Regions from separate parts of the Streptomyces sp. NPDC048623 genome, predicted to be linked through region 2. Evidence: riboswitches for the same ligand, from Rfam matches in the RefSeq annotation. Region 2 holds a riboswitch; each other region holds the start of a gene.
The links. A riboswitch is a leader RNA that binds a small molecule or an ion and turns the genes downstream of it on or off. The one in region 2 is predicted to bind cyclic di-AMP.
Positions count from the first base shown of each region.

Region 1: another riboswitch for cyclic di-AMP. It lies ahead of AB0C73_RS10980 (LysM peptidoglycan-binding domain-containing M23 family metallopeptidase); the one in region 2 lies ahead of AB0C73_RS07570 (C40 family peptidase).
Region 3: another riboswitch for cyclic di-AMP. It lies ahead of AB0C73_RS20575 (transglycosylase family protein); the one in region 2 lies ahead of AB0C73_RS07570 (C40 family peptidase).

Region 1 covers NZ_JBEZHV010000006.1:59,634-68,943, forward strand. The annotation lists gene AB0C73_RS10970 (STM4011 family radical SAM protein) at 1-517, shown strand, start outside; gene AB0C73_RS10975 (SGNH/GDSL hydrolase family protein) at 514-1,308, opposite strand; gene AB0C73_RS10980 (LysM peptidoglycan-binding domain-containing M23 family metallopeptidase) at 1,483-2,460, opposite strand; cyclic di-AMP (ydaO/yuaA leader) riboswitch at 2,465-2,653, opposite strand; gene AB0C73_RS10985 (tyrosine-protein phosphatase) at 2,994-3,791, shown strand; gene AB0C73_RS10990 (DUF6126 family protein) at 3,792-3,944, opposite strand; gene AB0C73_RS10995 (helix-turn-helix domain-containing protein) at 3,976-4,575, opposite strand; gene AB0C73_RS11000 (aspartate aminotransferase family protein) at 4,676-6,121, opposite strand; gene hpnH (adenosyl-hopene transferase HpnH) at 6,128-7,147, opposite strand; gene AB0C73_RS11010 (1-hydroxy-2-methyl-2-butenyl 4-diphosphate reductase) at 7,155-7,826, opposite strand; gene shc (squalene--hopene cyclase) at 7,826-9,310, opposite strand, start outside.
Region 2 covers NZ_JBEZHV010000004.1:93,225-102,534, reverse strand. The annotation lists gene AB0C73_RS07580 (ATP-dependent Clp protease proteolytic subunit) at 39-689, shown strand; gene AB0C73_RS07575 (hypothetical protein) at 697-1,002, shown strand; cyclic di-AMP (ydaO/yuaA leader) riboswitch at 1,397-1,516, shown strand; gene AB0C73_RS07570 (C40 family peptidase) at 1,520-1,996, shown strand; gene AB0C73_RS07565 (ATP-binding protein) at 2,024-2,458, opposite strand; gene AB0C73_RS07560 (8-amino-7-oxononanoate synthase) at 2,626-3,864, opposite strand; gene bioB (biotin synthase BioB) at 4,007-5,308, shown strand; gene AB0C73_RS07550 (adenosylmethionine--8-amino-7-oxononanoate transaminase) at 5,301-6,590, shown strand; gene bioD (dethiobiotin synthase) at 6,649-7,377, shown strand; gene AB0C73_RS07540 (VOC family protein) at 7,419-7,766, shown strand; gene AB0C73_RS07535 (TIGR03621 family F420-dependent LLM class oxidoreductase) at 7,808-8,683, shown strand; gene AB0C73_RS07530 (multicopper oxidase domain-containing protein) at 9,040-9,310, shown strand, end outside.
Region 3 covers NZ_JBEZHV010000013.1:174,128-183,437, reverse strand. The annotation lists gene AB0C73_RS20605 (cyclopropane-fatty-acyl-phospholipid synthase family protein) at 1-1,085, opposite strand, end outside; gene AB0C73_RS20600 (NAD(P)/FAD-dependent oxidoreductase) at 1,291-2,682, opposite strand; gene AB0C73_RS20595 (Ppx/GppA phosphatase family protein) at 3,096-4,016, opposite strand; gene AB0C73_RS20590 (DUF501 domain-containing protein) at 4,013-4,570, opposite strand; gene AB0C73_RS20585 (septum formation initiator family protein) at 4,587-5,060, opposite strand; gene eno (phosphopyruvate hydratase) at 5,150-6,436, opposite strand; gene AB0C73_RS20575 (transglycosylase family protein) at 6,731-7,432, opposite strand; cyclic di-AMP (ydaO/yuaA leader) riboswitch at 7,436-7,609, opposite strand; gene AB0C73_RS20570 (transglycosylase family protein) at 7,869-8,918, opposite strand; gene AB0C73_RS20565 (recombinase family protein) at 9,161-9,310, opposite strand, start outside.

The sequences.
Region 1 (9,310 bases), on a different contig from region 2:
CCCGGGCCAGACGCCGTACGAGCGCTTCCTCGGCAAGTGCCGGGAGCTCGCGGCGCGCGGGGTGCGCTTCAGCGTGGGGATCGTCGGGCTGCCCGAGCACCGGGAGCACGCCCGGCGGCTGCGCGCGGAACTGCCGGAGCAGGTGTACCTGTGGGTGAACGCGGCCGAGGGCCACACGTACACGGACGCGGAGGCCGCGGACTGGACGGCGCTCGACCCGCTCTTCCCGTACAGCCGGCATCCGCACCCCTCGGCGGGGCTGCCGTGCCGCACCGGCGAGTCGGTGGTCTCGGTGGACGGCGACGGGACGGTACGGCGCTGCCACTTCGTGAAGGCCGAGCTCGGCAACCTCTACGACGGCTCGTACCGGGCGGCGCTGCGGCCCCGGCCGTGCCCGCTGGCCGTGTGCGACTGCCACATCGGCTACGTCCACCTGGAGACGCTGCCGTTGTACGACGTGTTCGCCGGGGGCGTCCTGGAACGCGTCCCGGCGCACATCGCGGCGCACACGCCCTAGAGCGGCATCAGGTCGGGGCGCTTCGCCTCGACGTGGTCGCCGGAGCTCTCGCCGCGCAGTCGGCGCCCGATCCACGGGACCAGGTACTCCTTGGCCCAGTGGATGTCGTCCTTGCGGACCTCCAGGGTGCCGCGCGGCGGCTCCGGGGGCCATGCCTGCTCCGGGTCGGCCGGCACCGCCATGCCGAGGACCTGGGCGGCGCGCAGCGCGACCCGGGTGTGGCCCTCGGGCGAGAGGTGGAGCCGGTCGTCGTCCCAGGCCCGCCGGTCCTGGACGGACTTCAGCGACCACAGGTCGAGCACCGGGCAGTCGTACCGGTCGGCGATGGCCCGTACGTGCCCGTTGTACGTGGCGATCTTGCCGCGCAGGTGCTTGAGCAGGGTCACGTCACGGGTGTCGAAGCCGGTCGTCACCATGACGGTGCCGACGGCCGAGGTGAGGTCGGCCACGGCGCGCTCGAAGCGCTCGGCCACGTCGTCGGGGTCGGTGCCGGGGCGGATGATGTCGTTGCCGCCGGCGCAGAAGGTCACGAGGTCGGGGGCGAGTTCCTTCGCCCGCGGGACCTGCTCCGCGACGATCTGGTCGAGAAGGCGCCCCCGTACGGCGAGGTTGGCGTACCGGAAGCCGTCCTGCTCCGGCAGCTCGTCGGCGAGCAGGACCGCGAAGCGGTCCGCCCAGCCGACATACGTCCCGTCGGGGCCGGGGTCTCCGACGCCCTCGGTGAAGCTGTCGCCGATCGCCGCGTACGACCCGAATGCGTTCTTGTCTGTAGATCTCGAATCGTCTGCCACGGGACCACATCTTTCCCCGCCCTGTGTGACCTACGCGACCGTAAGGAGGGGTTGACGCAGGGTGACATATGCCACCGCTAAAGATTCCGCCAAGCCGGAATACGCCGGTGGCCCGGCATGTGCATGCCGGGCCACGGGGTGTCGGGAGGCTGCCGACGTGACGTCGGACGCCCGTCAGATGCTCACGCCGTGCTGGCGCAGGACGGCCAGCGGGTCGATGTCGGAACCGTAGTCCGGCCCGGTGCGCATCTCGAAGTGCAGGTGCGGGCCGGTGACGTTGCCGGTGGCGCCGGAGAGGCCGATCTGCTGGCCGCCGCTCACGGTCTGGCCGGCGGAGACGGACAGCGAGGAGAGGTGGGCGTACTGGGAGTAGGTGCCGTCGGCGTGCTTGATGACGACCTGGTTGCCGTAGGCGCCGCCCCAGCCGGCGGAGTACACGACGCCGGGGCCGACCGCGTGGACGGTGGTGCCGGTGGAGGCGATGAAGTCGACACCGGTGTGGTAGCCGGAGGACCACATGGAGCCGGAGGCGCGGTACGGGGTGGAGATGCCGCCGCTGACGGGGGCGACCCAGCCGGAGGAGGTGGTGGCGCCGGCCGAGGAGGACGAGGCCGAAGAGGAGGAAGAGGAGCTCGCGGCGGCCGGGGCCGAGGCGCGCTCGCTGCCGCGGGAGGCGCGGGAGGGCGCGGTGTCACCGTTCTTGGCGGAGCTCTTCGGCGCGGCGGCCTTGGGAGCCGGGGCGGCCGGGGCGGCCTTGGCGGGAGCGGCCTTGGCGGGGTTCTTGGCGCCGAGGGTGAGCTTCATGCCGGGGAGGATCAGCGAGGGGTTCCCGCCGACGACCTGGCGGTTGTCGCGGTACAGCTTCTGCCAGCCGCCGGCCAGGTGGTGCTCGGTGGCGATCTTCGACAGGTAGTCGCCGCGCACGACGGTGTAGCTGGTGCCCGCGGCGGCCGGGGCCTTGGCGGGGGTGACGGCGGCGGGCGCGACGGCGGCGACGGCCTGGCGGGCGGCCGGGGCGGCCTGCTCGGCGGCGTGCGCGCCGGTGGCGCCGATCAGCGGGAGGGCGACGACGGCGCCTCCGGCGCCGGCGGCCACGAACCCGCGGGTGATCGGGTTGGCCTTGGTACGGCGGTGCTTACCCTTCGCGGGCATGACGGTTTCCTCTCCGTCGCCTGCGAGGTGAGCTGTCGGGTTCGGACGGGAGATGTCCGGTCGCGCGGTCGCACGACTTCACCCCGAGCCGTCCTTCTTCGAAGGGGCCGGCGTCTTACCTGGGTCCCCCGCTCCTGCCGTTCACGGGTGAGTGCGGATTCCGGTCGGCGGCAGGATTCGGCGGTCCGTCCGGAGTGAGCGCGACGCTAGACGAGCGGGGACGACGGGAACAAGCCACCGGTTCCACTCGATCTCGAATTCCTTGATATCCGCCCGGAATTCCGGTCACCCTCCGTGGATGACGGTCTCTCGATCCCCCTTTGCCGAGGGGAATTTGGAAAAGACGATCAGGCACGGTCCGTCATGTTTATGACGCTGCTCACGCCCGCGAGCCCATCTCCCCTGCAACCAGGGCGCCTTATACCCAATCACTCAATACGGACAGATCGCCCATTCCATCCCGATGGGGTGTCCCTGGGGCCCGCCCGCGATGATGATTGCGCCAGGAACCGATCTCAAGAGCAGGAGCAACCGTGACGCGAGCGACGACCGAGCCCGAACTCACCGGCGTACGCAACTTCCGCGACCTGGGCGGACTGCCGACCGTGGACGGCCGGTCCGTGCGCCCCGGGCGGCTTTTCCGCAGCGGTCACCTGGCGCACGCCACGCCCGAGGACGCGGCCTTCCTCACCACCCTGGAGCTGCACACGGTCTTCGACTTCCGCAACGAGGCGGACCGGCGCATCGAGGGCGCGGACGTGGAACTCCCGGGCGTACGGAACGTGAACATTCCGCTCAACGACCCGGCCGACGGCAAGGAGTTCTGGAAGCTCGTCCGCGACGGGGACCTGGCGCAGCTGCGGGGGATCCTGGGCGACGGCAAGGCGGCGGCCCGGATGTCCGATTCGTACCGGAAGATGATTGTCGCGCGGACCGCCGAGCACAGCCGGATCCTGCACGAGATGGCCGAGGACAGCGTCCCCGCCCTGATGCACTGCGCGGCCGGCAAGGACCGGGCCGGTCTCGCCATCGCCATATCGCTGCTCGCGGTCGGCGTGGAGCGCGAGGCGATCGAGGCGGACTACGTGAAGTCCAACGCCCCGCACCGCCGCTACAAGGTGCAGCGCAGCTCCACCGCCCCGGACGGCATGTCGCCCGAGGTGATGGAGCTGCTCGCGCCGCTGTTCGACGCGCGGGTGGAGTATCTGCGGGCCGCCTTCGGGACCATCGAGGAGACCTGGGGCTCGGTCGAGGCCTATCTGGCGGAGGGCCTGACGCTCGCCCCGGAGACCCGGGAGCGGCTGCGCGCGCGGCTGCTCACGACGGCGTAGCTACTTCGCGCCGCCCAGCGTGAAGAGCAGGTAGAGGAACCCGGCGAAGAGGTGGCCGGCGATCAGGTACGCGAAGAGCCGGAGCACCAGGCCCTTGGGGAACTTGCCGTCGCCGCGTTCCTCGCCGGTGACATCTAGGGACTTCTCGGACATGTCAGCCCTTTCTGGTGGTCAGCGCTGAGGGTCAGCGGCCGTGCGGGGTGCCGTCGCCGAGGCACAGGTCGGCGGCGGGGCTCTGCATGAGCGTGTGGACGAAGAGCACCTCGGCGCCGGCCTGTCCGGCCGCGCCGATCCGGTGCGGGGTGAGCGAGTCGTAGTGCGCGCTGTCCCCGGGGTCGAGGAGGTGCACGGTGTCGCCGAGGGCGAGCCGGACCTGCCCCTCCAGGACGTGCAGCCACTCCTCGCCGGGATGGACGCGCACGATGTCGGCCCGGGTCGCGTACGGGATGTGGACCCGCAGCGCCTGCATGGCCCGGCCCGCGCCGCCGGCCTGCCGGTAGATCCAGCCGTCGGCCTCGACCGGCTCGGAGCGCCCGGCCCGGACGACCGGGTCGCGCTCCGGCGGCGCCTCGCCGAGCAGCTCGGAGACCGTCGTACCGTAGATTCGGGCGAGGGCGAGCAGCATCGGCAGCGAGGGCTGCCGGTTCCCCGTCTCCAGGCGCGACAGATGCGCCGGCGAGAGCCCGGCCCGCTGGGCGGCCGCCTCCAGGGTGAGCCCGCGCCGCCGGCGCAGGGCCCGCAGCTGGGGGGCGACGTCCGGTACGACGTCGGTGACGTGGTCCATGCGTCCATTGCGCCAGGCTTGTGCCTCTGAGGCAACTTTCTTGCCCCAGAGGCAAAACCCCGATGGAGCCGGGCCTCCGGCGGGCCGGCCCGTAAGCCCGCTACCGCTGCGCGACCGCCTGCTTGACCAGTGTCTTCCCGAAGTCCCACATCAGTCCGCCGCCCCCGTGGGCGTCGTCCATCACCGCCGTGAAGGCGGTCACGAAGCGGTCGATGTCCGCCTCGTCGATGATCAGCGGCGGGATCAGCTTGATCACCTCCAGGTGGTCCCCCGACACCTGGGTCAGGATGTGGTGGCGCTGGAGCAGCGGCACCACGACCATCTGGGCGAAGAGTCCCTTGCGGGCCGCCTGGAGCATCGTCCAGCGGCTGCGCAGGCCCAGCGAGGACGGGCGGCCGAACTCGATCCCGATCATCAGCCCGCGGCCCCGGATCTCCTTGAGGAGCTCGTAGCGCGGGACGAGCTCGCGCAGGCGCGAGGCGAGCAGCTCGCCCACCCGGCGCACCCGCGCCACGGTGTCCTCGGACTCCATCACCGAGAGCACCGCGAGCCCGGCGGCCATGGCCTGGGCGTTCCCGCCGAAGCTGGCGGAGTGGACCAGGACCCGGTCCATCGAGGAGTAGACCTTCTTGAAGATCCAGTCCTTGCCGAGGGTGGCGCTCACCGGCACATAGCCGCCGGAGAGGGCCTTGGCGACGCAGACCAGGTCCGGCTCGACGCCCTCCTCGTGCTGGTACGCGTAGAAGTCGCCGGTCCGGCCGAGGCCGGTCTGCACCTCGTCGGCGATCAGCAGCGCGCCGTGCCGGTGCAGGAGGTCCTGGGCGGCGCGCAGGAAGCCGGGCGGGGCCTCGTGCACGCCCTTGCCCTGGATCGGCTCGACGATGAAAGCGGCCACGTCGCCCTTGCGCAGCTCCCGCTCCAGGGCGTCGAGGTCGCCGAGCGCGATCGGGGTGTCCGGGAGGAGCGGCGCGAAGCCGTCCCGGAAGCCGTCCTCGCCGTTGACGGAGAGGGAGCCGGTGGTGAGGCCGTGGAAGGCGTGCGCGCAGTAGACGATCCTCGGCCGGCCGGTGGCGTACCGGGCGAACTTGAGGGCGGTCTCGACGGCCTCGGTGCCGCTGTTGCCGAAGAAGACCCGGTCGAGGTGCGGGCTGTGCGCGAGCAGCCGCTCGGCGAGGAGTCCGGGCAGCGGCGGGCAGTCGAAGCGGGTGAGGTCGGCGAGCTGCGCGTCGAGCACGTCGTGCAGCGCCTGCCGGACGACGGGGTGGTGCCGGCCCAGGCCCATGACGCCGAAGCCGGCGAGCATGTCGAGGTGGTCGTTGCCGTCGGCGTCCCAGAAGTGGGCGCCCTCGGCCCGCTCGTAGACCTTGTCGAAGCCGATGGTGTGCAGCATGCGCGGGAGCTGGTGGTTGAGGTGGCGGGCGTGCAGCTCGTAGCGCTCGCCACCGCGCTCGGCGAGCAGTGCCCGCAGGTCGAACGTGCCGCGGGGGCCGGACTCCCCCGTCGTGCGGGGTCCGGACTCCCCCGTCGTGGCCGGGTCACCCGTCATCGTGCGTCACCCGTTTCCGTTGACGGTCTCGCGCACCGCGCGGAGCGACTCCTTGAGCGAGCCCATGGTGGCGAGGACGGCGGTGGGCTCGTAGCCGCAGTGCGCCATGCAGTTGGCGCAGCGCGGGTCCCGGCCGCGGCCGTACTTGTCCCAGTCCGTCTCCTCGATGAGTTCGCGGTACGTCGGGACGTAGCCGTCGCTCATCAGATAGCAGGGGCGCTGCCACCCGAAGAGCGAGTAGTTGGGGATCGCCCACGCGGTGCAGGGGAAATCGGCCTTGCCTTCGAGGAAGTCCAGGAAGAGCGGCGAATGGTTCAGACGCCAGCGGCGCCGGTTTCCACCCGCGAAGGCCTTCTTGAAGAGCTCCCTGGTCTGCTCGACCCCCAGGAAGTGTTCCTGGTCGGGAGCCTTCTCGTAGGCATAGGCGGGCGAGATCATCATTTCGTCGACCTGCAGGTCGTCGTTGAGGAAATTGAGCACCTCGATGACGGTCTGCGGGGTGTCGGTGTTGAAGAAGGTGGAATTGGTGGTGACCCGGAAACCGCGCCGCTTGGCCTCCTTGATCGCCGCGACCGCCTCGTCGAACACCCCCTCCTTGGCCACCGATTCGTCGTGTCGCTCACGCAGCCCGTCGATGTGCACGGCGAACGCGAAATACGGGGAGGGCGTGAACTTGTGCAGGTTCTTGCGCAGCAGCATGGCGTTGGTGCAGAGGAAGACGTACTTGCGCTTGGCCACCAGCTGGCGTGCGATCTCGTCGATCTGAGGGTGCATCAGCGGCTCGCCGCCGGCGATCGAGACCATCGGCGCCCCGGACTCCAGGACGGCGCCGACCGCCTGGGCCACCGGCATGCGCTGCTTGAGGACGCCGGCCGGGTGCTGGATCTTGCCGCAGCCCTCGCACTTGAGGTTGCAGGCGAAGAGCGGTTCGAGCTCGACGATCAGCGGGAACTTGTCCCGCTTGCGGAGCTTCTGTTCGAAGAGATAGGTCCCGACCCGGATGGACTGACGGAGCGGCATGGCCATAACTCGTTCACCTCCTGGGGAGCAGCAAAGAACGGTGCCATTCGAAGAATGCGGGTAGGACCGCACGCAGGACACGGAAGGCCGATATTCCCCCGCGTACCGTGCCGATCCGGACCAGTTCATGTTCTGGGGCGTCCACGACCACCCGGACGGCCGCAACCGGGCGGTCTCCGGCGGCCAGGGCGGTGCTCAGGGTGGCGGCGGACTCCATGTCGACGGCGATCGCGCCGCCGGCCCGCAGCGCGGCCCGCTCGGGACCGCGTACGACGTGGTCGGAGCCGGTCAGCGGGCCGGTGTGGACGGTGCGGCCGGGCAGCGCCCTGGCAAGCGCCTTCACGAGCAGATCGGTGCCGGCGCAGGGGGTGGTGCCGTCGGGGCCGCGGGTCTCCTCGGCGACGACGATGTCGCCGGGGTGCATGCCGGGGGCGAGGCCCGCGCAGAAGCCGGAGGCGATGACGGCGGCGTCCCGCCAGGCTTCCCGGCCGAGGGTGCGCGCGACGGCCCGCCGGGCGTGCGCCGGGCCCATCCCGGTGCGCACGACTGTGACGGGCGCGGGCGCGCCGCCGCGGTCGCCGCTGCGCAGCGCCAGCTTCTCGATGCCGAGCGCGCAGGCGACGACCAGCGGCGGTACGGCGGCCCCGGCGGCCGGGTCCTGGTCCCGGCCCTGGTCCCGGTCCATCAGCGGGCCTCCCGGCCGGGCAGTGCGGGCTCCCCGTTCACGTAGCGGCCGAGCGCGGTGAGCGGGAAGACCTGGCGGTAGAGGTGGTAGTTGATGGAGAAGTCCCAGGGGAACCCGGTGCCGGTGAAGTACGGCTCGTCCCAGGAGCCGTCCTCGCGCTGGGTCCCGGCGAGCCAGGCGACGCCGCGCCGGACGGCCTCGGAGTCGCGTTCGCCGGCCGCGAGCAGGGCGATCAGCGCCCAGGCGGTCTGCGAGGCGGTGGAGGCGCCGTGGCCGATCCACTGCCGTTCCTTGTACGAGCGCAGGTCCTCGCCCCAGCCGCCGTCCTCGTTCTGCACGGACCGCAGCCAGCCGGCGGCCCGCCGGATCGCGGGGTGGCCGCGGGAGACCCCGGCGGCGGTGAGGGCGGGCACCACGGAGCCCGTGCCGTAGATGTAGTTGACGCCCCAGCGGCCGAACCAGGCACCACTGGGCTCCTGTTCGGCGAGCAGCCACTCGATGCCGCGGCGGACGCGCGGGTGGTCCGCCCGGCCCTCCCAGGCGAGCATCTCCACGACATGGGCGGTGACATCGGCCGAGGGCGGGTCGATGACCTCGCCGAAGTCGCAGAAGGGCAGCCGGTTGGGGAAGGCGCTGGTGTTGTCGGCGTCGAAGGCGCCCCAGGCGCCGTTCTTCGACTGCATGCCGGCGGTCCACCGGGCACCGCGGCGTACGGCCGCCTCCACCCGGTCCGGCTCGGGGTGCTTCACCCGGCGCAGCGCGAGGATCACCTCGGCGGTGTCGTCGATGTCCGGGTAGGTGTCGTTGTGGAACTCGAACGCCCAGCCGCCCGGCGGGAGTCCGGGCCGGCGCACGGCCCAGTCGCCGGTGCGGACGATCTCCTCGCCGAGCATCCAGTCGACGGCCTTGACCAGGGCCGGATGGTCGGGCCGTACGCCCGCGTCGGCGAGCGCGATGGTGGCGAGGCAGGTGTCCCAGACCGGGGACTGACAGGCCTCGATCATCCGGACCGGGGCACCTGACTGCCCGTCGGGCCCGGCGGGCCCCTCCCTGCGCCATACGGCGAAGCGGTCGAGGGACTCCAACCCGGCGCGCATCACGGGGTGTTCGAGGTCGTAGCCGAGCAGATGGAGCGCGATCACCGAGTAGACGGCGGGCGGCTGGATCCCGCCCCAGCAGCCGTCGTTCTCCTGCCGCTCGACGATCCAGCGGGCGGCGACGTTCATCGCGGTCTTCCGCAGCCGGCGCGGGGCGACCTTGCGGTAGAGGTGCAGCCCCCTGTCGACGCGCTGGAAGAAGCCGTCCCAACTCGCCGCCGGGGCGAGGGGCTTGACGGGGTTGGGCCGGGCCGGGTCGGTGTGCAGCTCGTCGAGCGGGAAGGGCGCGGGCCGCACCGGCCGCTTGGCGGAGACGACCGTGAGCGGCACGATCGTCTGCCGGGCCCAGCAGCCGAAGTCGTAGATGTTGAGCGGGAACCAGCTCGG
Region 2 (9,310 bases):
TGTACGTCCTGTACATTTTTTACAGAAGGAGGAGTGCCATGAAGGCCATGAACGGCAGCACGCGGAGCACCATGCGGTACGTCCTTCCGGAGTTCACCGAACGCACGAGCTTCGGCACCCGCACCCTCGACCCCTACTCCAAGCTGCTCCAGGAGCGGATCGTCTTCCTGGGCACGCCGATCGACGAGACCTCGGCCAATGACGTCATCGCGCAGTTCCTGCACCTGGACTACGCCTCGCCCGGGCAGGTGATCAGCCTCTACATCAACTCGCCCGGCGGCTCGGTCAGCGCCATGACCTCGGTCTACGACACGATCAGCACGGTCTCCTGCGAGGTGGAGACCATCTGCCTCGGGCAGGCCGTCGGACCGGCCGCGGTACTGCTCGCGGCGGGCACGCCGGGCCGCCGGCTCGCCCTGCCGGGAGCCAGGATCGTGCTCCAGCAGCCCGCGCTCGACGAGCCGTTGCAGGGACAGCCCAGCGATCTCGACCTCCAGGCGCGGGAATTGCTGCGCCAGCGCGAGCTGATCGCCGCGCTGCTCGCCGGACACACCGGCCGGGACCGGGCGCGGATCGACGCCGACCTCGACCGGATCACGGTGCTCGACGCGCCCGCGGCCCTCGCGTACGGCCTGGTGGACGACGTGATCCGCAGCCGCCGCGCGTCGGCGGCCACCGGGGAGGAGTGAGGCCGCCATGGTGCCGGAGCCGCCGCCGCTGCCCGCCCTGACCCGCGCCGAGGGCGAGTTCGTCGACACGTATCTCGAAGTCCTCGATCTCCTGGGGAGGATCAATCCATCCAGGTCCTCGCATACCTATGGGGCGCTGCGCGCGGCGCAGGCCCTGGTCGGGAGGGCGACGGCGCTCCGGGACGCACTGACACTCATGCATCTGCGGGGCGAGAGCGAGGTGCACGCGGACACATTGGCGCGTGCGCTACGGGTGTTGGACGGCGAGCGGCGTTCCGGGCGGGTCACCGTGCCCGGAGAGAGGGCGAGTTGACAGCGGCGCGTGTCGTGTCGAGGTCCACATGGGGCACGGGAACCGCAGAATCGCTCCCTCGTTCGGCGTAGTCGACGAATCGACATGGATCTCAGGTGAGTTGCGCAACAGGTGTACGCATCTGGCCGAATCCGGCGCTCTGCCCCTGGTGACGGGCTCGTCGGCCAAACCTCCTCAGATCACGAAAGCTGACTGTCCACCCGTATGGATCAGTCGTGAGGAGCCTCACATATCGCCGTTTCAGCTCGGATTTCGCCCTGGCCGTGGGTCAAGATCCCTGTCGACGACAAGCCCCCGCCACCCACGGCGGGGCGGTCCGGGCGGACGCCGAGTCCTGCCGCCGTCCCGGACGACTGGTCGACAGGAGTGGACCGGCAGGAGTGGAGGACCCGAGCAACACGGGCCGCCCGAGCAGTACGGGGCGATCCTCGGGGTGAAGCCGCAGCCGCGGCCGGGCGTCTTCGCCGGTCCGAACCCGACAGGTCATCCTTCGCAGGCGGCTGACGAAGGGTTGCGCATGACTGCGCACATGCATGTCCCGTCCCTGCTGTCCCGGGCCGGAGCCGTCTCGGCTCTCACCCTCGCCGCCGTCGGCGGCACGCTGCTCGCACCAGGAGCGGCGCCAGAGGCCCAGGCGGCGACCTCCTACGCGAGCAAGGCGCTGAACGTCGCCGCCTCGAAGAAGGGGGCACCCTACAAGTACGGCGCCTCGGGCCCCACCCGCTTCGACTGCTCGGGCCTCACGCTCTACTCGTACAAGAAGGCGGGCAAGACGCTGCCACGCACCGCGCAGCAGCAGTACAACAAGACCCGCCACATCTCCTCGGGCAGCCGGCAGGTGGGTGACCTGGTCTTCTTCCACTCCGGGGGAAGCGTCTACCACGTCGGGATCTATGCGGGAAACAACAAGATCTGGCACTCCCCCAAGACCGGCTCCTGGGTGAAGCTCGACAAGATCTGGACCTCGAAGGTCTTCTACGGACGGGTGCGCTGACCGGCAGGGTGCGACGAGGGCGGTCGGTCAGGCCCGGGTCAGCGCCGCCGTCCACGGCAGCGTGATCCACACCGTCTTGCCGCCCTCCGCCGTCGGGGTCACCACCAGTCGGCCGCCCGCCTCCTTCGTCAGGAAGCGGATGATCGCCATCCCTCGCCCGTTGTCCTGCTGCACCGCCGCCGGCAGGCGCCGGGGCCAGCGGGGGTGGCTGTCGGTGACCCCGATGTGCAGCTGCTCGTCGCGCTCCAGGCGTACGTCGACGGTGAACGTGGGCGACTGCCCGAAGGTGTGCTGCACGGCGTTGGTCGCCAGCTCCGAGACGATCAGCCGGATCGCGTCCGCGGTGTCGGTCGCGTCCCCGAGCCCCCAGGAGGTGAGCACCTCGCCGACGTACCTCCGCGCGGCGGAGACCGAGGCCGGGTCGCTCGGCAGTGTGACGGTTGCTTCCTGCTGGTCTGCCATGCGACGCCGTCCTTCTCCCGCCGGGCGACGACGCCCGGACTGCATGCGCGTCAGCCTGCCACCGATGTCACCGCCCCGGGCGGCGATCCACCAGATATACGGATATCTGTCGCCCGAAGCGGTGAACCGCACAGACGCTTGTACGCGTGGCCGTACACGGTCCGGGCTCAGAGCGCTCCGGGCGGCGCGGTCCGTACGATCGTGGCCACCGCCCGCTCGATCTCCGCGTCCGTGAGGTCCGCGCGGGCCGTGAGGCGCAGCCGGGAGATGCCGTCGGGGACCGACGGGGGCCGGAAGCAGCCCACGCCGAGGCCGAGTTCGCGGCAGTCGGCGGCCCAGCGCAGCGCCTCCTCCGGGCCCGGCGCGCGCACGGACACGACCGCCGCGTCGGGCCGTACGGCGGAAAGACCGGCGGCGGTGAGCAGCCGGTGCAGGGTCCGGGCGACCGTGCCGGCCCGGGCCGCGAGGGCCGGTTCGGCGCCGATCAGGCGCAGGCTCGCCAGGGCGGCACCGGCCGCGGCGGGGGCGAGGCCGGTGTCGAAGATGAAGGTGCGGGCGGCGTTGACCAGGTGCTCGATCACCCGGGCCGGGCCGAGCACGGCGCCGCCCTGGCTGCCCAGGGACTTGGACAGGGTGAGGGTGGCGACCACGTCGGGGGCGCCCGCGAGGCCGGCCTCGCTCAGCGCGCCGCGCCCGCCCTCGCCGAGCACGCCGAAGCCGTGGGCGTCGTCGACGACCAGGCCCGCGCCGTGCTCGCGGCAGACGGCGGCGAGTGCGTCGAGCGGCGCCCGGTCGCCGTCCACCGAGAAGACCGAGTCGCTGACGGCGAGCGCCGGGCGGCCGGGGTGCGCGGCCAGCGTCTTGGCCACGGCCCCCGGGTCGGCGTGCGGCACGACCGCCGTCTCGGCCCGGGCGAGCCGGCAGCCGTCGACGAGGGAGGCGTGGTTGCCCGCGTCGGAGACGATCAGGCCGTCCGGTACGGAGAGCGCGGTGAGGGCCGCGAGGTTCGCCGCGTAGCCGGAGGAGAAGACCAGGGCCGCCTCGAAGCCGCAGAACGCGGCGAGCTCCTGTTCGAGGCGGGTGTGCAGCAGGGTCGTGCCGGTGACCAGACGCGAACCGGTGGCACCGGCGCCCCAGCGGCGGGCGGCCTCGGCGGCCGCCTCGGTGATCTCGGGGCGGTGGGTCAGGCCGAGGTAGTCGTTGCTGGCGAGGTCGAGCAGGTCCGACTCGGCGGCCCGGGGCCGCAGGGTGCGCACCAGGCCGGCCGCCGCGCGCCGCCGGGCCGCCGCCTCGGTCCAGTCGAAGGCGGCCGGGCGCGGGCCCTCGCCCGTGCCCGCGGCGGGGGCCGGCGGGCCTTCGCCCGTCCCCGCGGCGGGGTCCAGCGGGTCCTCGGCGTACGGCGGCATGACGGATCCTTTTGTAGGCAGCGCACAGACCCTAGCCGTATCCCGTCGAGGTCAGGATGTGGCCATGCACACACAGGAATCGGTGTCGTTTGTTCGGATCCTCCTTGGCCCGGGGGTGTGCCGTAGGCCAGGATCAGCGCTTATGGACCTGCTGAACACGCTGGTGGAGAAGGGGCTGCGGCGCGAGTCGCCGACCCGTGAAGAAGCGCTCGCCGTGCTGGCGACCTCCGACGACGACCTGCTCGATGTGGTGAGCGCTGCCGGCAAGGTGCGCCGCCAGTGGTTCGGGCGGCGGGTGAAGCTCAACTATCTCGTCAATCTGAAGTCCGGTCTGTGCCCCGAGGACTGCTCCTACTGTTCGCAGCGGCTCGGCTCCACGGCCGGGATCCTCAAGTACTCCTGGCTCAAGCCCGACGAGGCCTCGGCCGCGGCGGCGGCCGGTGTCGCGGGCGGCGCCAAGCGGGTCTGTCTGGTGGCGAGCGGGCGCGGTCCGACGGACCGGGACGTCGAGCGGGTCGGCAGGACCATCGAGGCGATCAAGGAGCAGAACGAAGGCGTGGAGGTCTGCGCCTGCCTCGGGCTGCTCTCCGACGGGCAGGCGGAGCGGCTGAAGGAAGCCGGCGCCGACGCGTACAACCACAACCTCAACACGTCCGAGGGGACGTACGGGGAGATCACCACCACCCACACCTACGCGGACCGGGTGGACACCGTGCAGAAGGCGCACGGCGCGGGTCTGTCGGCCTGCTCGGGTCTGATCGCGGGCATGGGCGAGAGCGACGAGGACCTGGTCGACGTGGTGTTCGCGCTGCGCGAGCTCGGCTCGGACTCGGTGCCGGTCAACTTCCTCATCCCCTTCGAGGGCACCCCGCTCGCCAAGGAGTGGAACCTCAGCCCGCAGCGCTGTCTGCGGATCCTCGCGATGGTGCGGTTCGTCTGCCCCGACGTGGAGGTCCGGATCGCGGGCGGCCGTGAGGTGCACCTGCGCTCCATGCAGCCGCTGGCCCTGAACATCGCCAACTCGATCTTCCTGGGCGACTATCTGACCAGCGAGGGCCAGGCCGGCCAGGCCGACCTGGACATGATCGCGGACGCCGGCTTCGAGGTGGAGGGCGCGGGCACCCCCACGCTGCCCGCGCACCGGGCGGACGTCGCCGCGGCGGCGGCCGGGGCGGGCTGCGGCTCGCACGCGGCAGAGGCGGGCGGGGCCTGTGGCTCGCAGGCGGAGGCCGGTGCGGGCGCGGGCGGCGGCTGCGGCTCGCACGCCGAGGCCGGTGGCGGCTGCGGTCCGTGCGGCGGTCACGCCGGTGCCGGTGAGCAGACGGCCGCGGCCGAGGAGCCCGAGGCGTCCGAGGGGGCCCCGGCCGACGCGTCGGGCGCGCGCCCGGACCTGGTGGCCGTGCGCCGCCGCGGCGCCGGTACGGACCTCGCGCCGAATGCGTGACACCGGTACCACCGAACTCCTCGCCCTGGACCGGGCGCACGTCTGGCACCCGTACGGCCCGATGCCCGGCCGTACGGAACCGCTGGTCGTCGCGTCCGCGTCCGGGGTGAGGCTCCGGCTCGCCGAACCCGTCGAGGGGCAGGCCGAGCTGGTCGACGGCATGTCCTCCTGGTGGTCGGCCGTGCACGGCTACAACCACCCGGTGCTCAACGAGGCCGCGCGCGGCCAGCTGGACCGGATGAGCCACGTCATGTTCGGCGGGCTCACCCACGAACCGGCCGTGCGGCTCGCCGCGCGGCTCGTGGAGATCACCCCGGAGCCGCTGCGGCACGTCTTCCTCAGCGACTCGGGCTCGGTCTCGGTCGAGGTCGCCGCGAAGATGTGCCTGCAGTACTGGCGCTCGCTCGGCCGGCCGGCCAAGCGGCGGCTGCTGACCTGGCGCGGCGGCTACCACGGCGACACCTGGCAGCCGATGTCCGTCTGCGACCCCGAGGGCGGCATGCACGAGCTGTGGTCGGGGGTGCTGCAGCGGCAGGTCTTCGTGGACGCGCCGCCGGTGGAGTACGAGGAGTCGTACGCCGAACTGCTGCGCGAGGCGATCGAGCGGCACGCGGACGAGCTGGCCGCGGTGATCGTGGAGCCGGTGGTGCAGGGCGCGGGCGGTATGCGCTTCCACAGCCCGGAGTATCTGCGGGTGCTGCGGGAGGCCTGCGACGCGCACGACGTGCTGCTCGTGTTCGACGAGATCGCGACCGGTTTCGGGCGCACCGGTGCGCTGTTCGCCGCCGACCATGCCGGGGTCTCCCCCGATGTGATGTGCGTCGGCAAGGCGCTGACCGGCGGTTATCTGTCGATGGCGGCGACGCTCTGCACGAGCCGAGTCGCCGACGGCATCTCGCGCGGCGAGGTGCCGGTGCTCGCCCACGGCCCGACCTTCATGGGCAATCCGCTGGCCTCGGCCGTGGCCCTGGCCTCGGTGGACCTGCTGCTCGGGCAGGACTGGCAGGGCGAGGTGAAGCGGATCGAGGCGGGGCTGCGCGAGGGGCTCGCCGGGGCCGCCGAGCTGCCCGGGGTCCGGGACGTCCGGGTGCTCGGCGCGATCGGCGTGGTCCAGCTCGACCACGACGTCGACATGGCGGCCGCGACCCGGGCCGCCGTGCGCGAGGGCGTGTGGCTGCGGCCCTTCCGCGACCTGATCTACACGATGCCGCCGTTCGTGACGGGCGACGAGGACGTGGCGCGGATCTGCGCGGCGGTCCGGGCGGCGGCCGCGGCGGGCTGACGGCCCGGGTTCACCCGCTCCTCGGGTACGTACGACAAGGAAAGGTTCCACCACCCCCATGACCGTCATCGTCGTCACCGGCACCGGGACCGAGATCGGCAAGACGATCGTCACCGCCGCGCTCGCCGCGGTGGCCACCGCCGCCGGGCGTTCCGTCGCCGTGCTCAAGCCCGCCCAGACCGGCCTCGCGCCGGGCGAGGCGGGGGACGCCGACGATGCCGTACGCCTCTCGGGGGCGGTGACGGGGACGGAACTGGCCCGGTTCCCCGAGCCGTTGGCGCCGGGGACGGCGGCCCGGCGGGCCGGGATGGCGCCGGTGCCGCCCGCGGAGATCGCGGACGCGGCCCGGAAGCTGACGGAGGAGCACGACCTGGTGCTCGTCGAGGGCGCCGGCGGGCTGCTCGTACGGTACGACGAGGACGGCGGCACGCTCGCGGACGCGGCCCGGCTGCTCGGCGCTCCGGTGCTCGTGGTGGCGCCGGCCGGGCTCGGCACGCTCAACTCGACGGCGCTGACGGCGGAGGCGCTGCGGGCCCGGGGCATCGAGCAGCTGGGTGTGGTGGTCGGCAGCTGGCCGGCCGAGCCGGACCTGGCGGCGCGGTGCAACCTCGCCGACCTGCCGGACGCGGCGGGCGCGCCGCTGCTCGGCGCGCTCCCGGAGGGCGCGGGCACGCTGGCCCCGGAGGCCTTCCGGACGGCGGCGGCCGGCTGGCTGGCGCCCGCGCTCGGCGGCTCCTGGGACGCGGCGGAGTTCGCCGCGGCGGCGGGGACGGACACCGGGGTCTGAGCCTCGTACGGCCAGGGACTGATCTTCGTACGCTGGGCGCCATGCGACGCGCACGTGTTCAGGAAATCGTCTTCGACTGTGCCGGCCCGGCCGCCCTCGCGCGGTTCTGGGCGGCGCTCCTCGGCGGGGCTCCGGTCGACCGGAGCCCCGACTGGTCGTACGTCGACCCGCCGGGGTTCGTACGGATCGCCTTCCAGCGGGTGCCGGAGGGCAAGGCGGTGAAGAACCGGCTCCATCTGGACGTGGAGGTGGACGATCCGGCGGGGGCCGCCGAGGAGGCGCTGGCGCTCGGGGCGCGGCGCTCCGGCGGGATCGTGACCGACGAGCAGGGCTCGTTCCAGGTGATGCACGACCCGGAGGGCAACGAGTTCTGCTTCGTGACCGGGTAGGTTCGGTGATGGCCTGAGGTCGTCAACGAGGGGGTACCGCCGTGGTGTTGCCGTTCCGCTTCGCCGTCAACATGCTCGCTCCGGGTTCCGCCGACGAGTGGCGGACCCGCTGCCGTCGGGCGGAGGAACTCGGCTACGACCTGATCCTGGTGGCCGACCACCTGGGCATGCCCGCCCCGTTCCCGTCCCTCGTGGCGGCCGCGGCGGTCACCACCCGGCCGCGGCTCGGCACCTTCGTGCTCAACGCGGGTTTCTGGAACCCGGTGCTCCTCGCCCGCGAGGTGACGACCACCGCCGCGCTGACCGAGGGCCGGCTCGAACTCGGCCTGGGCACCGGTTACGTACCGGCCGAGCACGAGCGGGCGGGCATCCCGTTCCTGCCGCCGCGGGAGCGGGTGGACCGTCTGAAGCAGGTGGTCGAGGAGCTGGCGGAGACGCTGAAGGGCGCCGAGGGCGCGCCCCGGGTCGGTCTGACGATCGGCGGCAACGGCAACCGGGTGCTGAGGCTCGCGGCCCGGCACGCCGATGTGATGGCGTTCTCGGGAGGCAGGTTCGACGGCGGCACGCCGACGGTGCTGACGGCCGAGGAGCTGGCCGAGCGGGTCGAGACCTTCGCGGGCTTCGAGAAGGAGGCGGGCCGCCCGGTGCCGGCCGAGCGCAATCTGCTGATCCAGCGGGTGCTCGTGACGGAGGACCGGGCAGCGGCGGCGGCCGAGTTCGCCGCGGTCGTGCCGTATCTCACCGAGGAGCAGATCCTGGACCTGCCGATCGTGCTGATCGGCACGGTGCGGGAGATCGTGGACCGGCTGCACGCGCTGCGCGAGCGGTTCGGCTTCTCGTACTTCACCGTGCTCGACGGGGCGATGGATGCCTTCGGCCCGGTGCTCGCGGAGCTGCGGAGCCGGCCCGGGGAGTGACCGGCCCACGGTCTTCGGATACGGGCCGAGGCCGGGCTCTGGCGGGTGGCGGGCGCGACCCTCCCGGTCGGGAGGCGACCTGATCGTCTGCGGCCTCCTGATTCACCGTTTCGGCGGGGCTCCGGCCGTCGATCCGCCGGGGCGGCGGGACCCCGTCCCGCCAGGGCCGTACCCCCGCGCGTACGCCCTGCGCCATGGCGGAGGGCACCGCGTGGAGCCCGGCCACGGTCCGCGTTCGCGTCGTCCCCCGAGTGCCGTTCCCGCCGTGCTCGGCTAGATCTTGACCACAGGGGATGCTCCGGCCTGTCGGACACGCCCCTGGCGTCATGTGTCTGCCACACACCGGGAGGAATCCGATGATCACCCGTCGCAGTGTCCTCGGCGGGGCGCTCGCCGCAGCCGGCCTGCCGCTCCTCGCTCCCGGCGCCGCACGCGCGGCGGGCCGCACGGTGCCGCCCGCCTTCAGCGTGGCCATGCCGGTGCCACCGGTGCTCCGCCCCGCGTCCTGCGCCGACGGCGTGGACTTCTACGAGGTGTCCATCCGCAAGGCGACCGCCGAGATCCTGCCGGGCACCGCCACCGACGTCCTGACGTACGACGGCCACTTCCCCGGCCCCGTCATCCACG
Region 3 (9,310 bases), on a different contig from region 2:
CGCAGCGTCAGCGCGTAGTGCTCGCGGAGCACGTCGACGTCCCGCACCTCGAACCCGGCTTCCTCCAGGGTCGTCAGGGTGCGGCCCATCGGGGCCAGTTCGCCGTCCGGGAACACGTACGCGTCGATGAACGGGTCCACGTGGTACGCGTCCTCGTCGGCCTCCGGGCGGCGGGCGATCTGGTGGTTGAGCAGCCGCCCGCCCGGCTTCAGGAGCCGGTGCAGTATGTCCGCGTACTCCCGGTACTGCACCGCCCCGACGTGCTCGGCCATGCCGATCGAGGAGATCGCGTCGAACGGCCCGTCGGTGACGTCCCGGTAGTCCTGGACCCGGATCTCGATCCGGTCGGTCAGGCCCTCGTCGGCGATCCGCTTGCGGGCGTACGCGGCCTGCTCGCGGGAGAGGGTGATGCCGACGACCCGCGCGCCGTACTCCTTCGCCGCGTGGATGGCCATCGAGCCCCAGCCGCAGCCCACGTCGAGCAGCCGGTCGCCCTCCTTGAGGCCCAGCTTGCGGGCGATCAGGTCGAGCTTGTCGCGCTGGGCGTCCTCAAGGGTGCCCGTGTCCGTCCAGTAGGCGCACGAGTAGACCATCGACGGGCCGAGGACCAGCGCGTAGAACTCGTTGCCCACGTCGTAGTGGTGGCTGATCGCCTGTTTGTCGCGGCGCCTGCTGTGCCGGGCGCCGCTGCGGCCGCGGATCTCCTCTGCCGGCGGCTTCGGCGGCGGGAACGGGCCCGCCAGCCTGAGCATCGCCTTCGCGGCCGCCCTGACCTTCGGGTCGCGTACGGTCTCCAGGGCGCCGCGGGTCTCATCGGTGCGCTCCCACAGGAGCCCGGCGAGCCGGTCCAGGACCGCGTAGAGGTCGCCTTCGACATCGATCTCGCCGGCCACCCAGGCCCGGGCGAGCCCCAGCTCGCCCGGCTTCCACAGCAGCCGCCGCAGCGCACGGCGCTCGCGCACGATCAGTACGGGGCCGTCCGCGGGCCCAGCTTCGCTGCCGTCCCAGGCCCGCAGCCGCACCGGGAGCCTCGCTCCCAGGACGTCCTCGGCAAGGGCGGTCAGCCGCGACGCGGCGTCGGCCATGGTGCAACACCTCCGTGATCTCGTGCCCCAGAAATGCCTGTCACCAGGAGAACACCGTCGGTAGGCGAAGCCATCCCCACACATGCGTAAACACCGTGAAAAACACGCGAAGGGCCGTCCGCACCACGGATGGCGGACGGCCCTTTTACGGCCTTGCGTGTACTACGGGTACTTCTGTGGGGTACTGCTGTGGGGACCTACGAGGTCAGGAGGCCTTGGCCTTCTCCGGGGCCGGGGCCGCGGCGGCGGGCGCCGGGGCGGGCTTGGCCGCCTCGTAGAACTCCTCGCGCGGGGTCTCCATGGCACCGAGGGAGACGACCTCACGCTTGAGGAACATGCCCAGGGTCCAGTCGGCGAAGATGCGGATCTTGCGGTTCCAGGTCGGCATGGCCATGCCGTGGTAGCCACGGTGCATGTACCAGGCGAGCCGGCCCTTGAGCTTGATCTTCATCTTGCCCATGACGATCATCGCGACGCCCTTGTGCAGGCCGAGACCCGCGACGGCGCCCTTGTTGGAGTGCGAGTACTCCTTCTGCGGGAAGCCGCGCATGCCGGCCACCACGTTGTCGCCGAGGACCTTCGCCTGACGCAGCGCGTGCTGGGCGTTCGGCGGGCACCAGGCGCGCTCGGCCGGGACGCCGGCCTTGATCGCGGCCACGTCCGGGACCTGGGCGTTGTCGCCCGCGGCCCAGACGTAGTCCATGCCCTGGACCTGGAGCTTCTCGTTGGTGTCCACGTGGCCGCGGGGGCCGAGCGGCAGACCGAAACGGGCGAGCGCCGGGTTCGGCTTCACACCGGCGGTCCAGACGATCGTGTTGGAGTCGACCTCAAGGCCGTTCTTCAGCACGACGTGGCCGTCGACGCAGGAGTCCATCGACGTCGAGAGGTAGATCTCGATGCCGCGGCCCTCAAGGTGCTCCTTGCCGTACTGGCCGAGCTTCGGGCCGACCTCGGGAAGGATCTTGTCGGCGGCGTCGACCAGGATGAAGCGCATGTCCTCGCGCTTCACGTTGGTGTAGTACTTCGCCGCGTCGCGGGCCATGTCCTCGACCTCGCCGATGGTCTCCGCGCCGGCGAAGCCGCCGCCCACGAAGACGAAGGTCAGCGCCTTGCGGCGGACCTCCTCGTCGGTCGTCGAGTCGGCCTTGTCGAGCTGCTCGAGGACGTGGTTGCGCAGGCCGATGGCCTCCTCGATGCCCTTCATGCCGATGCCCTGCTCGGCGAGACCGGGGATCGGGAAGGTGCGGGAGACGGCACCCATCGCAATGACCAGGTAGTCGAACGGCAGCTCGTACGCCTCGCCGACGAGCGGCGCGATCGTGGCGACCTTGCGGTCCTGGTCGATGGTGGTGACCCGGCCGGTGAGCACCTCCGCTCCGCGCACGACGCGTCGCAGCGGGACGACGACGTGACGCGGGGAGATGCTGCCGGCGGCGGCTTCGGGGAGGAAGGGCTGGTAGGTCATGTACGACCGCGGGTCGACGACCGTGACGGTCGCCTCCGCATAGCGCATCTTCTTGAGGATGCGCCGAGCTGCGTACAGGCCTACGTACCCGCCGCCTACTACGAGGATCCTGGGACGCTCCGTGGTGCTCATGCATCCGAGTATCCACCCCCTCCGAGGGGGTGGCTCGTGCGCCCCTTCACAAGGTTCCGGGATACCAGTGTTACACTCCGCCGCCCACGTGACCGAGATCATGATCCAGCAAAGGAACCACAGTGCACTGGGGAACGTTGTTCACCCCTTGTGAACTGGTCCGGAGAGCCTTCCTTAACGCTGAACCGCAGGGCACGTTCACACGAAGGAAACATCGAGCGAATCGCCGCCCACGCCTGCGAAAGGGCCCTGAGGACCCCCTCGGAGGGACCAAAGACCCTCAGACGGCTCCCACAGGGCCCATTTCCTTGTGAAGAACTTCACGAACCTTTTCCCGAAGGGGTCCCCAGGGGCCCGTCCAGGGGTCCTTCCGGACCCCTGGCAGGCCTCTCACAGGGGCTCATAGCCGACCGCTATGCGACGGATAGCGCGATCCCATCGAGGATGTCGTGCTCGCTGACCACGACCTCCGCCGCTCCGGTGCGCTCCATGATCTCGGCGAGGACCAGGGCTCCGGCGACGATCACGTCGACCCGCCCGGGGTGGATGACCGGGATCGCGGCGCGCTCGTCGTGGGTGGAGCCGAGCAGCCGGGCGACCACCTCGTCGACCTGCGCGCGGGAGATACGGGAGTGGTGGACGCGCTCGGAGTCGTACTCCGGCAGCCCGAGGGCGATGGCGGCGACCGTGGTCACCGAACCGGCCAGGCCCACCAGGGTCTCGGCCTCGGTGATCGGCACGGTCCCGGCGGCCAGGTCCATCGCGGCGCGCACATCGGCGCGGATCGCGGCGATCTCCTCGGCCGTCGGCGGGTCGTGCCGGACGTGCCGCTCGGTGAGGCGGACGCAGCCGATGTCGACGGAGCGAGCCGCCTCGACGTGCTTGTTGCCGACCACGAACTCGGTCGAGCCGCCGCCGATGTCCACCACCAGACGCCGGTCGGCGCCGTGCAGCTCACCGGTGGCGCCGGTGAAGGAGAACTCGGCCTCCTGGTCGCCGGTGATCACCTCGGGCTCGACGCCCAGGATCCCGACGACGCCCTTGACGAAGTCCTCGCGGTTCTCGGCGTCGCGGGAGGCGGAGGTCGCGACGAAGCGCAGCCGCTCCGGGCCGACCCCCAGCTCCCTGACGACCTCGGCGTACTCGCGGCAGGCGGCGAAGGTCCGCTCCAGGGCCTCGGGCGCGAGCCGGCCGGTCTTGTCGACGCCCTGGCCGAGCCGGACGATCGTCATCCGCCGGTCGAGCTCGATCAGCTCGCCCGTCTCAGGGTGCACGTCGGCGACGAGGAGGCGGATGGAGTTCGTACCGCAGTCGATTCCGGCGACCCGGGTCACTTCTCGTCCCCTTCTTCCTCTTCTTCCTCCGCCTTGTCGGCACACGGGGTGACGCACGGCCCCTTCGCCCACCACTCCGGCAGCATCGCGAGCGCCTCGTCGCCGAACGGGTTCACGCCCGGTCCCGCCACCAGCGAGTGGCCGACCAGCACATGCAGGCACTTGACCCGGTCGGGCATGCCGCCGGCACTGGGGAAGCCCTCCAGGACCTCGATCGCGTCGCGGCGCGCGATGTAGTCCTCGTGCGCGGCCCGGTAGGCGGCGGCGAGCTCCGGGTCGGTGGCGAGCCGGGCCTGCATCTCCTTCATGACCCCGTTGGCCTCCAGGGTGCCGATGGCGGAGGCGGCGCGCGGACACGTCAGGTAGTACGTGGTCGGGAACGGCGTGCCGTCGGGCAGCCGCGGCGCGGTCTCGACGACGTCCGGGTTGCCGCACGGGCAGCGGTGCGCGATGGCGCGCAGGCCGCGCGGCGGCCGCCCGAGCTGGGCCTCGAACGCGGCGACGTCCGCGTCGGTGGGCTCGGTGCGTTCGGTCTGCGGAGGGGGCGTTTCCATCATCGATCCTGGTTGCTCAGTGGCGGTCGGCGTTGTCGACGCCGTCCCACAGGTTGTCGTACCAGGGGCGGTCGTCCGCCGCCTCCTGGTCGGCGCGGGGCCGCTGCTCCGCGTCGGGGTCGTTCACGGTGAAGCCGGTCTCGCCGGGCATCACGTAGTGCAGGTGCTCACGGGCGAGGCGCCGGACGTAGGCGGGGTCCTGGAGGCGGGCCTTCTCGTCCCGCAGCTCCTCGACCCGGCGGGCGGCCTCGGCGGCCTTGCGCTCCTGGTCGGCGATCTCGCCCTGCTGGGAGACGTACTGCCGCATCGGGTAGGCGAGCGCCACCACGAGCGAGCAGACCACGAGGGCCAGGAAGGCCGCGCGTCCGGTGAGCCGGGAGCGGCGGGCCTGACGGCGGGTCTGGGAGCGGTAGACACGGGCGGCGGTCTGCTCGCCGAGCAGCCTGATCCGGGTAGCGGTCGAGAACCGGTCCCGGTTCTTCACGGCCATGTCCTGCGCCTCCCCTGGTCAAACGTGCGTCCCCGCACACGGTACGGGACCGAGTGCGGGGACGTACGGAAGCTGCCTTACGGAAAGGCTCAGCCCTTGAAGCGCGGGAAGGCGCTGCGGCCGGCGTAGACCGCGGCGTCGTCGAGGATCTCCTCGATGCGCAGCAGCTGGTTGTACTTGGCGACGCGCTCGGAGCGGGCCGGGGCGCCGGTCTTGATCTGGCCGCAGTTGGTGGCGACGGCGAGGTCGGCGATGGTGACGTCCTCGGTCTCGCCGGAGCGGTGCGACATCATGCACTTGAAGCCGCTGCGCTGGGCCAGCTCGACGGCGTCCAGGGTCTCGGTCAGCGAGCCGATCTGGTTGACCTTGACCAGGAGGGCGTTCGCGGAGCCCTCCTCGATGCCGCGGGCGAGGCGCTCCGGGTTGGTGACGAAGAGGTCGTCGCCGACGAGCTGCACCTTGCCGCCGAGCTTGTCGGTGATGACCTTCCAGCCGGCCCAGTCGTCCTCGAACAGCGGGTCCTCGATGGAGACGAGCGGGTACGAGGCGACGAGCTCCTCGTAGTACTCGGTCATCTCGGCGGCGGAGCGGGACTTGCCCTCGAACTCGTACAGGCCGTCCTTGTAGAACTCGGAGGCGGCGCAGTCGAGCGCGAGCGCGATGTCCTTGCCCGGGACGTAGCCGGCCTGCTTGATGGCCTCCAGGATGAGGTCGAGCGCGGCGCGGTTGGACTCCAGGTTCGGGGCGAACCCGCCCTCGTCGCCGAGACCGGTGGAGAGGCCCTTGCCCTTCAGGACGGACTTGAGGGTGTGGTAGACCTCGGTGCCCCAGCGGAGGGCCTCGGAGAAGGACTCGGCGCCGATCGGCGCGATCATGAACTCCTGGATGTCCACGTTGGAGTCGGCGTGCGAGCCGCCGTTCAGGATGTTCATCATCGGAACGGGCAGCAGGTGCGCGTTCGGGCCGCCGAGGTAGCGGAAGAGCGGCAGGTCGGAGGCCTCGGAGGCGGCGTGCGCCACGGCGAGGGAGACACCGAGGATGGCGTTGGCGCCGAGCGAGGACTTGTCCGGGGTGGCGTCCAGGTCGAACATCGCCTGGTCGATCAGGCGCTGCTCGGTGGCGTCGTAGCCGACGAGCTCCGGGCCGATCTGCTCGATGACGGCGAGAACGGCCTTCTCGACACCCTTGCCCTGGTAGCGGTTGGGGTCACCGTCGCGAAGCTCGAGGGCCTCGAACGCACCGGTGGAGGCACCGGACGGAACGGCAGCACGACCGGTGCTGCCGTCGTCGAGGCCGACCTCGACCTCGACCGTGGGGTTGCCTCGGGAGTCCAGGATTTCCCGGGCTACGACGACGTCGATGGACGGCACGAGCATCTCCTTCTGGGATGTGACGCTGGGTGTGACGCATGCGGCAAGGTCTCGTTCGCCTTGCGACAAGAGCCTAACCGGCTCGGGGGCTCCAGCCAGCCGGGCGCCCGCCCCCTGGGACGAAAAAGGACCCAACGGCAGGCATACAAGGACGAAAGACCTGGCTACCGGCGGGTACGAAACCGGCCCGGAGCGGGATGCTCCGGGCCGGTCTCCCGGTCACCGCGGGGAGGGCGAGGAGGGAGGGGAGGGAGTGGACGGCCGCCGGACCGTCCTCTCGTTCCTTCCTTCCTTGCTTCCTTACTTCAGGTGAAGCTGCTGACCCGGGTAGATCAGGTCGGCGTCCTGGACGATGTCCTTGTTCAGCTGGAAGAGCTTCTCCCAGCCACCCTTGACGTGGTGCGCCTGGGCGATCTTGCTCAGGGTGTCGCCGGAGACGACCTTGTACTCGCCGTCGCCCTTCTTGACCTTCTTGCCGGTCGGGGTGGTGACGGTCTTGGCCGCGGGCTTCGGCGCGGTGCGCTTCTCGCTGCGGGTGGCCGGCTGCTCGGCGGCGCGCTGGGTGGTGGCCTTCGGCGCGGCCGGCTTCGGGGCCGGGGCCGGAGCCTCGGCGGCACCGCCGTCGTACGAGGCGCTGGAGAGACCCACGCCACAGCTCGGCCAGGCACCCTTGCCCTGGCCCGCGAGGACCTTCTCGGCGATGGCGATCTGCTGGGACTTCGAGGCGAGGTCCGCGCGCGGTGCGTAGGCGGTGCCACCGAACGCGGCCCAGGTGGAGTTGGTGAACTGCAGGCCGCCGTAGAAGCCGTTGCCGGTGTTGATGGACCAGTTGCCGCCGGACTCGCACTGGGCGACGGCGTCCCACTCGGAGCTGGTGGCGGCCGAGGCGGAGCCCGCGGTCAGCAGCGGGGCGGCGACGGCGACACCGGCGACGCCGGCGAGTGCGACGAAGCGGGTGGCCTTGGCGGCACGACGGTGTTTGCCCTTGCCGGAAAGCAGCATGGAAGTTCTCCTCACCGACGCCTGCGAGGTGAGCTGTCGGGTTCGGGCGAGTGAGTTGCCCGGCCGCGTGTCCTTGCACGCGGCTTCACCCCAAGCCGGTCGTCGGCCGTCTGTCTCAACGGCCGGGACCGGCACTTACCTTGGGTCCCCCGCTCCTGCCTTCGGCGCTTGCGCGACGACTGTTCCCATCGGATCGGCGGCAGGACTCGGCGTTCCGGTCGACGGGGCCCGCGGTGGCGAGCGGTCCTGACCGTAGACACAGACCCGGGGGAAGTTCAAAGACCCTCAACCCGGAAAAATCGCCCTTACTTGCACTCCGTCAGGCCCTGTTTGCGCAGGTCGGGAGTGCGGTGAGCAAAGTTTGCGGGCGTGACACGCCAGTTCGGCAAGAGAGACTCATGTCTCACTGGAGCAGAACCGGACATTCAGTCCCGAACTACCCCTGGGAGTCGCTTGCGCCGAGCCCCAACTCAAGGCTCTGACCAGGGAGGATGAGGTCGGGGTCGGCCCCGACCGTCTCCTTGTTGGCGTCATAGAGGGCCGCCCAGCCGCCGTGCAGACCGTTGTCCTGTGCAATGTCCGACAGGCTGTCACCCGGCTTGACGGTGTATTCGTCCGCCTTGTCCGTCTTGTCTGCCGTGACGGAGCCCTCGGCCGCACCGGCCGCGCTCCCGCCGCCGGTTGCGTCGCCCGCCACCCCGTCGGACGGGGCGGCGTGACGTCCGGATTCGCGCGCGGTGTCCGAGTTGCCGGTTTCATCCGTCGCGGCGTCACCACGGTGCTTGCCCGCGCCGGTCGCATCGGTGACACCAGGAGTGCCGGGGAGGGTCTCGGACACATCGGGCGTACCCGGCGTTACGGGCATTCCGGGCGTGGTGGAGGTGCCGGGGGCCGTCGGGGTGACGGTGGCGCTCGGGGACGCCGGAGTGGAGGAGGAGGCGGACGGCGAGGGGGACGCGGGGGTCTGGGTGACACCCCGGAACAGGCCCTGGGCGTCGCCGCCCTCGGTGGCGCCGGTGGTGGGCAGGCCGTCGGTGCGGTTCGACTCCGGCCGGGGGCCGGTGGACTCCTTGGGCGTGACGCCGGGGCCCGGGTCGACGCCGGGGGTCTTGCCGTCCTTCTTCAGGCCGGCGATCGGCGCGCAGGTGGCCCACTGGGTGTCACCGGCGGCGAAGGCCTTGTCCGCGACGACGATCTGCTGGGAGCGGCTCGCGAGGTCCGCGCTCGGCGCGTAGGCCAGGCCGCCGTGCTTCTCCCAGCCCTCCTGGGTGAACTGGAGGCCGCCGTAGAGCCCGTTGCCGAAGTTGGCGCTCCACGCGCCCCCCGACTCGCACTCGGCCACCCGGTCCCAGGTCTGGGCGTCGGCGGCGGAGGCGGAACCGGTGGCGAGCAGCGGCAGCGCCATGGCCGATCCGGTCACACCCGCTGCGACGACGAGCGCGGGGGCCTGGCGGGGTCTGCGGTGACGTCCGTTCCCGGAGCGCATACGGAGTGCCTTTCGCGTGACTGCTGAGACTGCCGGTGAAAGTAGCGGCATTCGAACGCACATCACAAGTCGATGCAGCGGGGATCACGCGAAGATCACAGTATTGACGGTCCGTCAGCCACGGGCGCCTTTGTGGGAAACATTGAACTCCACCGGAAGCGTGCGCAGGCCACGCATGATCAGCCCACCGCGCCACCGCAGTTCCGCCGGATCGGCCCCAAGTCGCAGGTCCGGCGGGAGGTTCAGGGGCGACAAATCGTCCGGACCAGGGGGTCGTCCCTGAGCCGACCAGTCACGAACAGCTGCGGGAGGGTCGGCCGCCGGTACGCGGGCACACCCCGCTCCTTGGCATGGAGCACCTCCATGACCACAGGCCACACCCCCCGCTTCCA